Regions from separate parts of the Paenibacillus donghaensis genome, predicted to be linked through region 1. Evidence: predicted binding sites of a transcription regulator. Region 1 holds the regulator's gene; the other holds the start of a gene.
The links. The regulator CtsR, encoded in region 1, represses protease genes until heat stress. The targets are predictions, from matches to a motif close to ATGGTCAATAAAGGTCAAACA.

Region 1 (8,182 bases):
CGTAAAGCTCTGTTGCCAGGGAAGAACGTCCGGTAGAGTAACTGCTATCGGAGTGACGGTACCTGAGAAGAAAGCCCCGGCTAACTACGTGCCAGCAGCCGCGGTAATACGTAGGGGGCAAGCGTTGTCCGGAATTATTGGGCGTAAAGCGCGCGCAGGCGGCTATTTAAGTCTGGTGTTTAAACCTTGGGCTCAACCTAAGGTCGCACTGGAAACTGGGTGGCTTGAGTACAGAAGAGGAAAGTGGAATTCCACGTGTAGCGGTGAAATGCGTAGATATGTGGAGGAACACCAGTGGCGAAGGCGACTTTCTGGGCTGTAACTGACGCTGAGGCGCGAAAGCGTGGGGAGCAAACAGGATTAGATACCCTGGTAGTCCACGCCGTAAACGATGAGTGCTAGGTGTTAGGGGTTTCGATACCCTTGGTGCCGAAGTTAACACAGTAAGCACTCCGCCTGGGGAGTACGGTCGCAAGACTGAAACTCAAAGGAATTGACGGGGACCCGCACAAGCAGTGGAGTATGTGGTTTAATTCGAAGCAACGCGAAGAACCTTACCAGGTCTTGACATCCCTCTGAATCTGCTAGAGATAGCAGCGGCCTTCGGGACAGAGGAGACAGGTGGTGCATGGTTGTCGTCAGCTCGTGTCGTGAGATGTTGGGTTAAGTCCCGCAACGAGCGCAACCCTTATGCTTAGTTGCCAGCACATCATGGTGGGCACTCTAAGCAGACTGCCGGTGACAAACCGGAGGAAGGTGGGGATGACGTCAAATCATCATGCCCCTTATGACCTGGGCTACACACGTACTACAATGGCCGGTACAAAGGGCTGCGAAACCGCGAGGTGGAGCGAATCCCAACAAAGCCGGTCTCAGTTCGGATTGCAGGCTGCAACTCGCCTGCATGAAGTCGGAATTGCTAGTAATCGCGGATCAGCATGCCGCGGTGAATACGTTCCCGGGTCTTGTACACACCGCCCGTCACACCACGAGAGTTTACAACACCCGAAGTCGGTGGGGTAACCCGCAAGGGAGCCAGCCGCCGAAGGTGGGGTAGATAATTGGGGTGAAGTCGTAACAAGGTAGCCGTATCGGAAGGTGCGGCTGGATCACCTCCTTTCTATGGAGAATCGTTTCCTGCAACGGAAACATTCAAATATGTACTTAACGCGTATCCATTTGTTCAGTTTTGATGGAATTTGAGGGGCCATAGCTCAGCTGGGAGAGCGCCTGCCTTGCAAGCAGGAGGTCAGCGGTTCGATCCCGCTTGGCTCCACCAACAAACTTCATCTATTTGTTATGTCTTGAATAGTAAACTTGATCCTTGAAAACTGGATACCGAAACGAATTTGCGTTTTAGAACATCTTTTAACTGAAGCTTGCGTAAGCAAGTGAACGTGCATTAGATGCTGGAAGCGAAGATTTTGGATGATGAAGCGACCTTTGGCTTTGAATGTGTTAGTGAGTGGAGCAATCCGCGAGCGGCATTCAAAACAAGATGAGCAAATCAGCCAAACATCGTAGCGCTGGTTAAGCTAATAAGAGCACACGGAGGATGCCTAGGCGCCAGGAGCCGACGAAGGACGTGGCGAACAACGAAACTGCCTCGGGGAGCTGTAAGCAAGCTTTGATCCGGGGGTGTCCGAATGGGGAAACCCAGCTGTGGTAATTCGCAGTTACTCCTCTCTGAATACATAGGAGAGGTAGAGGCAGACCAGGGGAACTGAAACATCTAAGTACCCTGAGGAAGAGAAAACAATAGTGATTCCGTCAGTAGCGGCGAGCGAACGCGGAACAGCCTAAACCTAAGAGCTTGCTCTTAGGGGTTGTGGGACGTCTCACATGGAGTTACAAAGGAATATGGTAGGCGAAGAGGTCTGGAAAGACCCGCGATAGAGGTAAAAGCCCTGTAGCCTAAACTGTATTCTCTCCGAGACGGATCCCGAGTAGTGCGGGGCACGTGAAACCCCGTATGAATCCAGCAGGACCATCTGCTAAGGCTAAATACTACCTGGCGACCGATAGTGAAACAGTACCGTGAGGGAAAGGTGAAAAGCACCCCGGAAGGGGAGTGAAATAGAACCTGAAACCGTGTGCTTACAAAAAGTCAGAGCCCGTTTTAGGGGTGATGGCGTGCCTTTTGTAGAATGAACCGGCGAGTTACGTTTACCATGCAAGGTTAAGGTGAGAAGCCGGAGCCGCAGCGAAAGCGAGTCTGAATAGGGCGATTTGAGTATGGGGGCGTAGACCCGAAACCGTGTGATCTACCCCTGTCCAGGGTGAAGGTGCGGTAACACGCACTGGAGGCCCGAACCCACGCATGTTGAAAAATGCGGGGATGAGGTGGGGGTAGCGGAGAAATTCCAATCGAACTCGGAGATAGCTGGTTCTCCCCGAAATAGCTTTAGGGCTAGCCTCGGTATAAGAATAGTGGAGGTAGAGCACTGATTGGGTGCGGGGCCCGCAAGGGTTACCAAGCTCAGTCAAACTCCGAATGCCACATATTTATTGCCGGGAGTCAGACAGTGAGTGCTAAGATCCATTGTCGAAAGGGAAACAGCCCAGACCATCAGCTAAGGTCCCCAAGTGTGTGTTAAGTGGGAAAGGATGTGGAGTTGCACAGACAACCAGGATGTTGGCTTAGAAGCAGCCACCATTGAAAGAGTGCGTAATAGCTCACTGGTCGAGTGACTCTGCGCCGAAAATGTAACGGGGCTAAACACACCACCGAAGCTATGGCTAGGATCGACTTCACTGCTTCTTTGAGCGGTGTTTATCGGATAGACATGTATGCCTGAAATCATCCTGGAAGGGATGAAGGCTATATGTTCTACAGGGGATAAACACATTTCGAAGCTGGAGTGAAGTCGATCCTGGGGTAGGGGAGCGTTGTATATACGTTGAAGGTATACCGTGAGGAGTGCTGGAGCGTATACAAGTGAGAATGCCGGTATGAGTAACGAAAAGATCAGTGAGAATCTGATCCGCCGAAAGCCCAAGGTTTCCTGAGGAAGGCTCGTCCGCTCAGGGTAAGTCGGGACCTAAGGCGAGGCCGAAAGGCGTAGTCGAAGGACAACAGTTTGAAATTACTGTACCACCGTAATCCGCTATGAGCGATGGGGTGACGCAGGAGGGTAGTGACGCGGACTGATGGATGTGTCCGTCTAAGCAGTGAGGCTGATGTGTAGGCAAATCCGCACATCGTGAAGGCTGGGCTGTGATGGGGAGCGAAAATTATAGTAGCGAAGGTCATGATCTCACACTGCCAAGAAAAGCCTCTAGCCAGGAGAAGGTGCCCGTACCGCAAACCGACACAGGTAGGCGAGAAGAGAATTCTAAGGCGCGCGGAAGAACTCTCGTTAAGGAACTCGGCAAAATGACCTCGTAACTTCGGGAGAAGAGGTGCCTCGGTAGGGTGAATAGCCCGAGGGGGCCGCAGTGAAAAGGCCCAAGCGACTGTTTAGCAAAAACACAGGTCTGTGCGAAGCCGTAAGGCGAAGTATACGGGCTGACGCCTGCCCGGTGCTGGAAGGTTAAGGGGAGCGGTTAGGAGCAATCCGAAGCTGTGAACCGAAGCCCCAGTAAACGGCGGCCGTAACTATAACGGTCCTAAGGTAGCGAAATTCCTTGTCAGGTAAATTCTGACCCGCACGAATGGCGTAACGACTTGGGCGCTGTCTCAACGAGAGATCCGGTGAAATTTTAATACCTGTGAAGATGCAGGTTACCCGCGACAAGACGGAAAGACCCCATGGAGCTTTACTGCAGCTTGATATTGAATTTGGGTACGATCTGTACAGGATAGGTGGGAGCCTAAGAAGCAGGAGCGCAAGCTTCTGCAGAGGCGCCGTTGGGATACCACCCTGATCGTATCTAGGTTCTAACCTAGTGCCCTTATCGGGTACGGGGACCGTGTCAGGCGGGCAGTTTGACTGGGGCGGTCGCCTCCTAAAGAGTAACGGAGGCGTTCCAAGGTTCCCTCAGAATGGTTGGAAATCATTCGCAGAGTGCAAAGGCATAAGGGAGCTTGACTGCGAGACCTACAAGTCGAGCAGGGACGAAAGTCGGACTTAGTGATCCGGTGGTACCGCATGGAAGGGCCATCGCTCAACGGATAAAAGCTACCCTGGGGATAACAGGCTTATCTCCCCCAAGAGTCCACATCGACGGGGAGGTTTGGCACCTCGATGTCGGCTCATCGCATCCTGGGGCTGAAGTAGGTCCCAAGGGTTGGGCTGTTCGCCCATTAAAGCGGTACGCGAGCTGGGTTCAGAACGTCGTGAGACAGTTCGGTCCCTATCTGTCGTGGGCGCAGGAAATTTGAGAGGAGCTGTCCTTAGTACGAGAGGACCGGGATGGACGTACCGCTGGTGCACCAGTTGTTCCGCCAGGAGCATGGCTGGGTAGCTACGTACGGACGGGATAAGCGCTGAAAGCATCTAAGCGTGAAGCCCCCCTCAAGATGAGATTTCCCAATTAGTAAGACCCCTTGAAGACGACGAGGTAGATAGGTTGGAGGTGGAAGTGCAGCAATGCATGGAGCTGACCAATACTAATCGGTCGAGGGCTTATCCACATCTTAAAACGCAGATTTGTTTCGGATTCAGTTTTCAGGCGATTAAGCCTGAAAGATTTTAAGGTGCATGTCTTTTCTGTAGTCGGTTATTTTCCTGAAGGAATTCGGGGAGTAGCACGAGCGGAAAAAACCCGTTTGGTGGCGATAGCGGAGGGGTTCCACGCGTACCCATCCCGAACACGACCGTTAAGCCCTCCAGCGCCGATGGTACTTGGACCGAAGGGTCCTGGGAGAGTAGGACGCCGCCAAGCACATGAAGACCACTGTTGATCACTCAACAGTGGTTTTTTTGCGTTGTGCAGCCTGTGGAGATCCTGTGGATAGTTCGTGAAAATGTACAGAAAAGTTATAAACAAATTACAGGATATGCGGATATTTCAGCTTTCTTCAAGCCTGTTTTATACACAATGAATTAGATATGTCAAGAAAAGGTGGAGTAATACACTGATTTTGTGGATATTTTCCGGGATATGTGGATAAATAATTGAAAACAGTGGATAACTTTTGTTGACGTCGATTTTAACTATGAACAACTGAGTTATCTGTGTGTAAGCTGTTGATAACTTTACTGGATATGATCGGCTGCTTTTTTGGATTAGCGTTAGGCAGGGGTAGCTTGGTATACTCTCTTAAAGAATATAATTCAATGAATGAGGTGAATATGATGGAGATCAGGCAACTGAAAGAGGAAGAATTCGACGTTAGCGTTAGCTTGTCTGAGTATGCATTTCAGTACAAGCTGTCTGATGAAGATCGATTGAAGGCTAAGCAGAGATTTAAACCGGACCGGATATGGGGGATTTTTGATCAGGAAGCATTGGGTGCCAAATTAACTATACTCCCCTTGCAAATATACATACAGGGACAACCGGTATCTATGGGAGGGATTGCCGGAGTAGCCACCTGGCCAGAGAACCGCAGACAAGGGCTGGTCTCCAAACTGCTGACACACACCCTGCAGACCATGAATGAGGCTGGGCATGCCATTTCCCTGCTGCATCCGTTTTTGATCCCTTTTTACCGCAGATTTGGTTGGGAAGTCTTCTGTGAATATAAGAAATACACCATTCCTGTGAGCAACTTTCCCAAAAAAGTGGAGATAGAGGGCGTTGTAAAACGTGATGTCGATACTGTGGAGACGCTGGACAGGCTCTATCAGCAATTTGCGGCCAACTATAACGGTACGCTGAAGCGGGACCGCGATTGGTGGGAGCACTCCATTCTGAATGAGGATTGGCATCAAGCCGTATTTTATTCCATATCGGGTGAACCTAAGGGCTATGTGATCTATAAAATAGAAAACAAGGTGCTCCGTATCGATGAATTCATTTATCTGAACGAGCAGGCACGGCAGGGACTGTGGACTTTTTTGGCCAACCACGATTCGATGGTAACGAGTGCTTCGCTCAAGCTGGTGCCTGCTGACGACATGCTGCCTTATCTGCTGCCTGATCCCCGGATCGCCCAGGAGAATTATCCCTATTTCATGGCCCGGATCGTTAATGCCCAAGCTTTATTGGAACGTTACAAACTAAGGGCACAAGGGGTAATAAGCAGGAAGACCTTTTATATAGAAGATCATGAGGCTCCTTGGAACAACGGGTTATGGGAATGGAACGTGTCTGCGGAGGGGGAGTCCCAGCTGAATCAAATAAAAGGGGAAGACAACACGGCTGAGCTGACATGCAGTATAGGGACATTAACTGTGCTGCTGCTTGGGTATAAACGCCCGAGTGAGTTGGCCCGCTTCGGTCTGCTAAACGGTACTGAGGCTGCAATCGAATGGCTGGAAGAGGCTGTACTGCCTGCCCAGACGGCATTGTTTGATTTTTTCTAAAGAATACATTGGCTCCAATACGTAAAAAATAATACTGCCCACTTGGCATTCAGTGAGAATATGGTATAATGTTAAAAAGTCAAAGAAAGTCAAAGTCTAACGAAAAGCTTATCGGGGCAATTCTTGACGGATTTAGGTCATTCCAGCATCAGGATTAAGGCAATTTGGATAGTGGTTGACTGCCGCTATGTAGATTCGCTGCCTGGACGCAGGTTAAATTTTGTTAGAAATCACCCGTAAGCGGCATGATAATGCTTTGAATACTGGAGGATGAGTGATGCGCAATATCTCCGATATTATTGAACAATATCTGAAGAATATTTTGCATGAAAGTCCCGAAGGTACGGTGGAAATCCAGCGGAATGACCTGGCGGACCAGTTCTCATGCGTACCGTCACAGATTAATTATGTAATTAGTACACGCTTCACTCTGGAGAAGGGCTATATAGTGGAAAGCAAGCGCGGCGGCGGCGGCTACATCCGAATTCAACGGTTTGAATTGCCCCAGAACGTGGCGCTCCATGTGCACCTGAATCATACGATAGGCAGCGGGATTGATCAGAATGCTGCCGACGGGCTGATTTATCAGCTGGAGGAAGCTCTGTTTCTCACCAAACGTGAAGCGTGTCTCATGCGTTCCGCAGTTTCCCGGGAATGCCTTGCGGTTAATCTTCCGTACCGGGATGAGATTCGTGCCAAGATCATGAAGGCTATGTTAATCTCTTTGTTAGGCAAATAATTGTCAACGATAAGGGAGGGCCTGACGTTTATGTTATGCCAGGAATGCGGCGTCAAACCCGCAACACTTCATTTCACCAAGATCGTCAGTGGAGAAAAGACTGAGTTTCACATCTGCGAAAGCTGTGCGCGTGAGAAAGGGGAGGTACTCCCCGGAACGTCCGGTGGCTTCTCCATCCACAGCCTGCTGTCCGGTCTGCTTGATCTGGAAGGAGCCGGCAAGGAGAAGACAGCCGCCACCAAGAATACGCAGAGCTTGCGCTGTGACAACTGTGGAATGACTTATTCGCAGTTCAGCAAGCTGGGCCGGTTCGGCTGCAGCTCGTGCTACAACTATTTCAACAGTGCGCTTGATCCGCTGTTCAAGCGGGTGCATGGCAGCACATCCCATGTAGGCAAGCTTCCCAAACGTGCGGGAGCGAAGATCATGTTCAAGCGGCAAATTGAGGAGCTGAAGCAGGATCTTCAGCAGAGCATCTCTCAGGAAGAGTTCGAAACCGCAGCAGGTCTGCGGGATCAGATCCGCCGACTTGAAAAAGAAATTACACAAGAGTAAAGTCTTTGATATATAAGGGGGATACGACATGTCAAGTCTCCGGTTTACCGAACAAGCCCTCAGCGATTGGATGCGTTCCGGCGGCAGCCACTGTGAAATTGTACTTAGCAGCCGGATGCGAATCGCCCGTAATTTGCAGCAGCTACCTTTTCCCATGCTGGCTTCCCATGCGCAGGCCGAAGAGGTGCTGAAGCAGCTGGCTCCCGTATTCAATAAGGGAACGGATACTGGATTTGGCGTTTTCGAACTGCTGAAGCTTGAAGATCTGGAGGAGCTGGACAAAAAGGTACTGGTCGAGAAGCATCTCATCAGTCCTAATCTGGCTAACGATTCACGCGGTGGTGCTGTGGTGCTGAATGATGATGAGTCCGTCAGCATTATGATCAATGAGGAGGACCACCTCCGCATCCAGTGTCTGTACCCGGGGCTGCAGGTCCGGGAAGCATGGCAACGCGCTACTGCAATTGATGACATC
Region 2 (8,182 bases), 910 kb from region 1:
AAAAAATGCGTTTGAAGAAGAATAACGTCTATATCGTCAGAATTCCCAACCGGGTGCAGGAGATCTTAAGTGACCTGCATATTGTCTCCGAGGGTTTTAATTTCACGGATGGTATTGATGATGCCATTGTCGGCAAGAACTGCTGCAAGCGGGCTTATCTGCGCGGCGCCTTCCTGGCCGGAGGTTCAGTGAACAACCCGGAAGGCTCTTCGTACCATCTGGAGATCGCTTCCATGTATGAGGAGCACTGCAAGGCCTTGGTGGAGCTGGCCGGTGAATTTCACCTGAATGCCCGCTGCATCGAGCGCAAGAAGGGCTTCATCCTCTACATTAAGGAAGGCGAGAAGATTATCGAATTCCTCAGCTTGATCGGGGCGCACCAGGCCTTGTTCAAATTTGAGGATGTGCGGATTATGCGGGACATGCGCAATTCGGTCAACCGGATTGTCAACTGCGAGACGGCTAATCTGAACAAAACAATCAGTGCTGCGGTGCGGCAAATTGAGAACATCAAGCTGCTGCAGCGGGAAGTGGGCCTGGACAGCCTGCCTGACAAGCTGCGTGAGGTGGCTGAGGTCAGACTGGCCCATCCGGATATCAACCTGAAGGAGGTTGGCGAAATGCTTAAGGGCACCGTCAGCAAATCAGGGGTAAACCACCGGCTGCGCAAGATTGATGAAATGGCGGATAAGGTGCGGGGCGTCTGAATATTTTTTTTCTAGTGTGGATTAAGTTATAATGATATAATATTATAAAATTTAATGTGAAATTCATTGGGCAGATCTCAAATAGGGGGTAAGCGTTTCATGACAAAGCACCCGGTAGTTGTTCGGTTGAAGACAGGGCTCCATGCTCGGCCGGCAGCATTGTTCGTGCAAGAAGCTAACAAATTTTCGTCGGAGATTTTCGTGGAAAAAGACGATAAAAAAGTAAACGCCAAAAGCATCATGGGTATTATGAGTCTGGCAATCAGTTCCGGCACGGAGATTTATATTAGCGCGGATGGCGCGGATGCAGATCAGGCTGTAACCGCTTTGACCAGTCTTGTAAGCAAGGAAGAGCTAGAGAACCAATAAGGTTGTCCGGAATAAGTGTACTGCAGCACCCTAAGCCCCTTCGCGGGCTTTTTTTTTATATTTCTCCAGCGGATTAATGCAACTTTTTCCAAGCAGTCCCGTCTAGAGGGTACAAACAATATAACCATGATGAAAGGGGTTAATGAAGATGAACAAGTGGGGTAAATCGATCGGAGCGGTACTGCTGGCAGGAAGTCTGTTGATTGGAGGAATGGCGTTGAACGGAGGAGCAGTGGGTAGTCAGAAGGCTTATGCTGCGGACGAAGTGCAAAGGGATATCATCAGTGTGGTGGGCAAAGGCGAGCTGTCGATCAAGCCCGATATCGTCTATATGTCGATCGGAGTGACTACTTCGGCTGAAACTGCTCAGGAAGCGCAGAAGAACAATGCCGCCAAGATGGATAAGCTGAACAAGCTGCTGAAGACCACTTGGGGAATTGCGGAGAAGGACATCAAGAGCACCCAGTTCTCAGTACAGCCCAACTACACTTATACTGAAAAAGACGGACAGAAAGTTAAAGGCTACAACGCCCAGCATACGCTGGAGGTATCTTACCGTGACCTGGCCAAGGTAGGTCAGCTGCTGGATGCGGCTTCTGCAGCCGGTGCCAACAATATCAGCAATGCGCGGTTTGCGATTGAAGACACTTCCGCTTTTGAAGCGCAGGTGATTGAGAAGGCTATGGCCAATGCGGGAGTAAAAGCTTCAGCGATCGCCAAGGCAGCGGGACGCAGCTTGGGTCTTGTCATTAACGTGAGCCAGAATGATAGCGGCAATGATCCGATCTATTTTGCCCAGAAGGAAATGATGAACGTGGCAGCGGACGGCGCTGCCTCATCGGCTGTGGAACCGGGAGAAGTTAAAGTCACTACCCAGCTTAGCGTAATGTACGAGATGAAATAAGCTAAGGGATGACAGAGGGGGCGTTCTTCAGCTGGCGACAGCGGAGGGGCGTCTTTTTGCTAGAGTTCAGTTGGGCTATGGATTGAAATCTCTCAATAAGTTTAAAGAAATGTAATAACAAGTGCTTCATTTTCACTGAAAAACGAAGAAACTGTAAGCGTCCTTGTAACTCTAACGGAGTTAGGCTTCGTTATACTAAGAGGTAGAGTTTAAACATCGCACCTGCGGAAGGAGAAATATAGATGTCCTATTTTACTAAAAAACACGCTCGTCAATGGGGAACCGGTCTGCTGATCGCAGGCCTTCTGGCCGGAGGAGGATTGCTGCCCGCAGAAACTAGCCATGCAGCAGCAACTACGCAGAAGCAAGCCGCTTCGATCGCCGTACTGAAGTATAACGGAGCAATTACGCAGCAGACTGGAGTTGTGGTGAACGGAGAAGTATGGGTGCCGGTAACCTTCCTGCGTGATGTGCTGAAGATGCCGCTCGCCTATGATAAGGCTGAGAATGCCTATACGGTGGGAAGCGGAGTCAAACAAGTGAAACTGTCATTGTATAACGGATCTGCCTCCATCTCCGTAAATAACGTCTATATTAAAGACCATGAGGGGAAATTGTTGAACAACCGCCTGTATGTCCCGGCTGGGCTGCTCAGTGACTATCTGGGCTACAAGACCGATTGGAGTGCCTCCTCGGGCCGTCTGAACGTAGTTGCTAAAGCGAACAATGCTCTGACTATTACGACTCAGACGATCTCCAATAACAAGCAGGATGTTACTGTAGAGCTGGATTATCCGCAGATCAGCGGAATGGCGAATGCGGCGGCCCAAGCCAGAATCAACAGCCTGCTGAAGCAGGACATTACCAACTTCGCAGCTGCTGCCGATAAAGGCATCAAGAACCGCGGCAAGGAAGAGAACCCTTACGAATATGAATCGTCCTATCTGGTAAGCTACAATCAGGACGGTGTGCTGAGTCTGATTACCAACCAATATAGCTATATGGGTGGAGCGCATGGAAATACGTACCGTCAGGGCTACACCTTCTCGCTGAAGAATGGCAAACGGCTGCTTCTGGGCGATCTGTTTGGAGCCAATTCTTCTTACAAAAAACAGCTGAATGCCAAGCTTGATAAGCTTGTTAAGGCTGAGGGCGGGTATCTCGGCGGTTTCAACGGGCTAACCAGCGAGAAATTCTTCTATCTGAAGGAAGGGCAGGTTGTACTGTTCTTCCAGCCTTATGAATATACGGCCTATGCCGCAGGATCCCCTGAGTACAGCTTCAGCTTCAAGGAATTGCTGCCTGACGGCAGCAGCCCTTTTGCCGCGTATAAATAAAGTCTCGGCATGGTCCTGGTGTCTGAACAGGGCGTATTCCAGGCAGGGACATCTCACCGTTGCCTGATCTCTAGAGCCATCATATGCTGAATAAGGTACAGCTTAGGATGGGAGGGAGGTGACGTGATGACTGATCTTTATGTTGCGATTGGGGATTCGCTGACCACCGGTTTTGGCGCCCTGCCAGGGAACGGCTTCGTTCCTGTATACCGCAGGATGGCAGCCGGCCGTTTGCGCAGAGAGGTAATCTCCAATAATCTGGGCGTGAACGGTCTTACCACCGCGGGACTGAAGCAGCGGCTGCAAGGCTACCCTATGTATAGACAAGCGATTGGCAACGCAGAGATTATTACCCTGTCTATCGGTGGCAACGACCTGATACGGGCAGCCAGGGCTTCCTCCGGGCAGCCGGGCAATGCCACCGCGCTATTGCAGCAGGCCTTGCAGGAATGCAAACGGAATTTCGCTGAAATTATGGCGATGCTTAACCACTGGAAAGGTGCGGGTCGCAGTCCATATATCATTCGGGTCGTGGGGTTATACAACCCTTATCCACAGGTGGAAGCGGCCACAGACTGGGTAAGGCAGTTCAACCGCTATGCTTCCCAGTGCAGCAGCCGTGATTGCGGATTTGCTTCGATTTATAACGAGTTTGCCGGGAATGAACGGGGTCTGCTGTCCATCGACCATGTTCATCCGAACGGGCGGGGCTACCGGGTGATTGCTGATAAGCTGAACGGTCTTGGATATGGGCGGCTATATTGAGTCTGGCATTACGGATGTGGCTAAAATACAATATTACACAAAGAACCAGTAAAGTTCCTGTTCATCAGGAGCTTTACTGGTTCTTTGTGATGATGCCCGCATAAAAATGACCGCTATCCGCAACTTTCCTGCGGATAACGGTCAAGGGTCAAGCTATGGCTTACACGCCTACAGGCATAGGTTTCTCGATAACCTTATCTACGATACCATAAACCGCAGCATCTGCAGCACTCATGAAGTAATCACGGTCCGTATCCTTCTCGATCTTCTCCAGCGGCTGGCCGGTACGTTCAGACAAGATGCGGTTCAGCTTATCGCGCAGCTTGATGATGCGGCGGGCACGGATCTCGATGTCCGAAGCCTGGCCTTGGGCACCGCCGAGCGGCTGGTGGATCATGATTTCACTATTAGGCAAGGCGAAGCGTTTGCCTTTGGCACCGGCGTTAAGCAGGAACGCTCCCATGGAAGCGGCCATACCCACACAGATGGTGGAGACGTCCGGTTTAATGTATTGCATGGTATCAAATATAGCCATACCTGCAGTAATCGAGCCGCCTGGGCTGTTTACATACAGATGAATGTCTTTCTCCGGGTCTTCGGCAGCCAGGAACAGCATTTGGGCAATGATGGAATTGGCAACCACGTCATTAACCTCCGTTCCAAGGAAAATGATGCGGTCCTTCAGCAGGCGGGAATAGATGTCATAAGCGCGCTCACCGCGGTTGCTCTGTTCTACTACCATAGGAATATAACTCACGTGGAAAACCTCCTTGATATGTGTGTTTCGAATGGATTCATTTTTACTGTTACCGTATTAACCACATGATAAACAAATTCAAACAAAAAGTCAAAGAAAGTCAAACTTAGTTAATAAAAAAAGAGCCGGGTTCCGGCTCTTTGGTTAAATAGTAATATAGGCAGTGCTAAATTATGCACTAATTTGTAAATAATGGCGCGCCCGCCAAGAATCGAACTTGGATCTCAGGCTTCGGAGGCCTACGTCATATCCATTGGACCACGGGCGCAACAGAAATTATTATAATACAGTTCTCCGCGAAAAGCAATGGGTTATTCAATGCGATAAATAGTGGACATGCATAGGATGAAAAGGGATTGAGAATTCTACTCTCGGAAGACTTGCACTTCACCTAAGTTTTGGGTAGAATATGGGTGGGACTTAAAAAGTTAACCCGGGACATTTTGAGACCATGAACTAAGGGATAGAGAAAGACGAAGATGCAGGAGTGAAAGCATGCGTAACTTATTAGAAATCCAAAAGCAGCTTTTGCCTGATCTCATGGAAACCCTTAAGAGACGGTATACGATTCTTCATCAGATCATGTTGTCCGATATTATCGGCCGCAGAACACTTGCCGCATCGCTGGATATGACCGAGCGGGTACTGCGTGCCGAGACGGATCTTCTGAAATCGCAAGGGCTCATCGAGATCGAGAACGTCGGCATGCGTATCAGCGATGCCGGTCGCAGACTGCTTGACCTGCTGGAGCCGATCGCCAAGAGCCTGTTTGGCCTGGATGATCTGGAAGAGAAGATTCGTAGCACCTACGGTCTGAACAAAGTGATTGTTGTACCGGGAGACTGCGAGTCTTCGATGTTCACGAAACGTGAGCTTGGCCGGGCAGGCGCCAAAGCGCTGCTCAGCGTTCTGCAGCCGGGAGATACCGTTGCTGTCACAGGCGGATCTACACTGGCCGAGATGGCCGATCAGCTCACCCCGCCGCTAACTCTTTCCTATAAGGATGCCTGGTTTGTACCGGCGCGCGGAGGACTTGGGGAGAGCATGGAGATTCAAGCCAACACGATTGCTTCAACGATGGCCAAGCGCGTCGGAGCCAATTACCGGCTGCTGCATGTCCCTGACCTGCTCAGCGAGAATGCCTACCAGTCGCTGGGCGTGGACTCCAACATAGGCGAGATTGTGCAGATTATCCGCAGCTCGCGCATTATTGTGCATGGAATCGGGGATGCCATAGAGATGACCCGCCGCCGGAAGCTAGATGAGGCCACGGTCTCGCAGATTCAGGAAGAAGGCGCGGTGGCAGAATCCTTCGGCTATTATTTCAATGAAGATGGTGAAGTCGTTCATACGATGCTTACCATGGGGCTGCGCTTGGAGGATATTATGCGCACGGAGACGGTTGTAGGGATCGCAGGCGGCAAGCGTAAAGCGAAGGCGATTCATGCGATGCTGCGTTTCGGGCAAGAGAATATTCTTATCACCGACGAAGCGGCAGCTCTTGAAATCGACAAGGAAATCGACAAGCAGCTGCAGCAAATGGAGTAGCCACCATAATATGGGAAGCATTCATGGTAATTATGCATTATACTTAACATTGTTGTCTTGACAGGCTTTACGGCCTGTCTTGAATAAATAAAACGAAATCTAGGAGGAACTATTCAATGAGTGTAAAAGTTGGAATTAATGGTTTTGGACGTATTGGACGCCTTGCCTTCCGCCGTATTCAGAATGTAGAAGGTATCGAAGTGGTAGCAATCAACGACTTGACTGACGCTAAGATGCTTGCGCATTTGCTTAAATATGATACAACTCAAGGTACTTTCCAGGGTGATGTGGAAGTACATGATGGATTCTTCAAAGTAAACGGTAAAGATGTTAAGGTTCTGGCGAACCGCAACCCAGAAGAATTGCCTTGGGGCGAGCTGGGCGTTGACATCGTTCTGGAATGTACTGGTTTCTTCACTACTAAAGAAGCCGCTGAGAAACACTTGAAAGGCGGAGCTAAGAAAGTAGTAATCTCTGCTCCAGCTACTGGCGACATGAAAACTGTCGTATACAACGTTAACCATGATATCCTTGATGGTTCCGAAACTGTAATCTCCGGCGCATCTTGCACAACGAACTGCCTGGCTCCTATGGCCAAAGTTCTGCAGGACAAATACGGCATCGTTCAAGGTTTGATGACTACGATCCACGCTTACACAGGCGATCAGAATACTCTGGATGCTCCGCATGCCAAAGGCGACTTCCGTCGTGCGCGTGCAGCTGCTGAGAACATCATTCCTAACACTACCGGTGCTGCTAAAGCCATCGGCCTGGTTATCCCTGAGCTGAAAGGCAAATTGGATGGCGCGGCTCAACGTGTTCCAGTTGCAACTGGTTCCCTGACTGAGCTGGTAACTGTTCTTGAGAAGAAAGTAACTGTTGAAGAAATCAACGCTGCTATGAAGGCTGCTTCTGATTCCGAAACTTATGGTTACACTGAAGATGAAATCGTATCTTCCGACATCAAGGGCAGCACTTTCGGTTCCCTGTTCGACGCTACACAGACTAAGGTTATGACTGTTGGCGACAAACAATTGGTTAAGACTGTAGCTTGGTATGACAATGAAATGTCCTACACTGCACAATTGATTCGTACTTTGGAGCACTTCGCTAAGCTGGCTCAATAATATCGGATTATTATAAGTAGGTAACTTCTATAGAGCGGAAACAGAAATTCCTTGTTTCCGCTCTTTCTAAAGTTATTCCCTCGGATTTCGGATTGAACCAATATTGGGTGTGGAGGAACTAATCATGAACAAAAAAAGTGTCCGTGATGTAGAAGTAAAAGGCAAACGCGTATTCGTGCGTGTGGATTTCAACGTGCCTATGGAAGATGGCAAAATTACGGATGATACCCGTATCCGTGAAACGCTCCCAACAGTTAAATACTTGATTGAGAACGGTGCTAAGGTCATTCTGGCGAGCCACATGGGCCGTCCAAAAGGCCAATTTGTTGATTCCATGCGGCTCACCGGCGCTGCTGAGCGTTTGTCCGAACTTCTGGGTAAACCGGTAGCCAAAGCTGATGAAGCCATTGGCGAAGCAGTCAAAGCACAAATTGCCAAGCTTGCTGAAGGCGATGTACTGGTGCTTGAGAACGTACGCTTCTATCCTGGCGAAGAGAAAAATGATCCTGAACTGGCTAAGCAGTTCGCTGAACTGGCTGACCTGTTCGTCAACGATGCTTTTGGTGCGGCTCACCGTGCCCATGCATCGACTGAAGGCATTGCTCACCTTCTGCCTGCGGTATCCGGCCTTCTGATGGAGAAGGAATTGTCTGTACTGGGCAAAGCTC

Region 2: clpP (ATP-dependent Clp endopeptidase proteolytic subunit ClpP) is a predicted target of CtsR. The motif match lies at 4,926-4,946, and genes of this name have one in related genera.

The regions. Positions count from the first base shown of each region.
Region 1 covers NZ_CP021780.1:6,320,333-6,328,514, reverse strand. Annotated here, with positions in the region: rRNA gene B9T62_RS28750 (16S ribosomal RNA) at 1-1,120, shown strand, start outside; tRNA gene B9T62_RS28745 (tRNA-Ala) at 1,204-1,279, shown strand; rRNA gene B9T62_RS28740 (23S ribosomal RNA) at 1,529-4,576, shown strand; rRNA gene rrf (5S ribosomal RNA) at 4,711-4,827, shown strand; gene B9T62_RS28730 (GNAT family N-acetyltransferase) at 5,241-6,413, shown strand; gene B9T62_RS28725 (CtsR family transcriptional regulator) at 6,691-7,152, shown strand; gene mcsA (protein-arginine kinase activator protein McsA) at 7,183-7,707, shown strand; gene mcsB (protein-arginine kinase McsB) at 7,736-8,182, shown strand, end outside.
Region 2 covers NZ_CP021780.1:7,234,275-7,242,456, forward strand. Annotated here, with positions in the region: gene whiA (DNA-binding protein WhiA) at 1-707, shown strand, start outside; gene B9T62_RS32860 (HPr family phosphocarrier protein) at 807-1,076, shown strand; gene B9T62_RS32865 (SIMPL domain-containing protein) at 1,225-1,980, shown strand; gene B9T62_RS32870 (PdaC/SigV domain-containing protein) at 2,223-3,317, shown strand; gene B9T62_RS32875 (GDSL-type esterase/lipase family protein) at 3,444-4,082, shown strand; gene clpP (ATP-dependent Clp endopeptidase proteolytic subunit ClpP) at 4,243-4,839, opposite strand; tRNA gene B9T62_RS32885 (tRNA-Arg) at 5,033-5,107, opposite strand; gene B9T62_RS32890 (sugar-binding transcriptional regulator) at 5,335-6,387, shown strand; gene gap (type I glyceraldehyde-3-phosphate dehydrogenase) at 6,504-7,514, shown strand; gene B9T62_RS32900 (phosphoglycerate kinase) at 7,639-8,182, shown strand, end outside.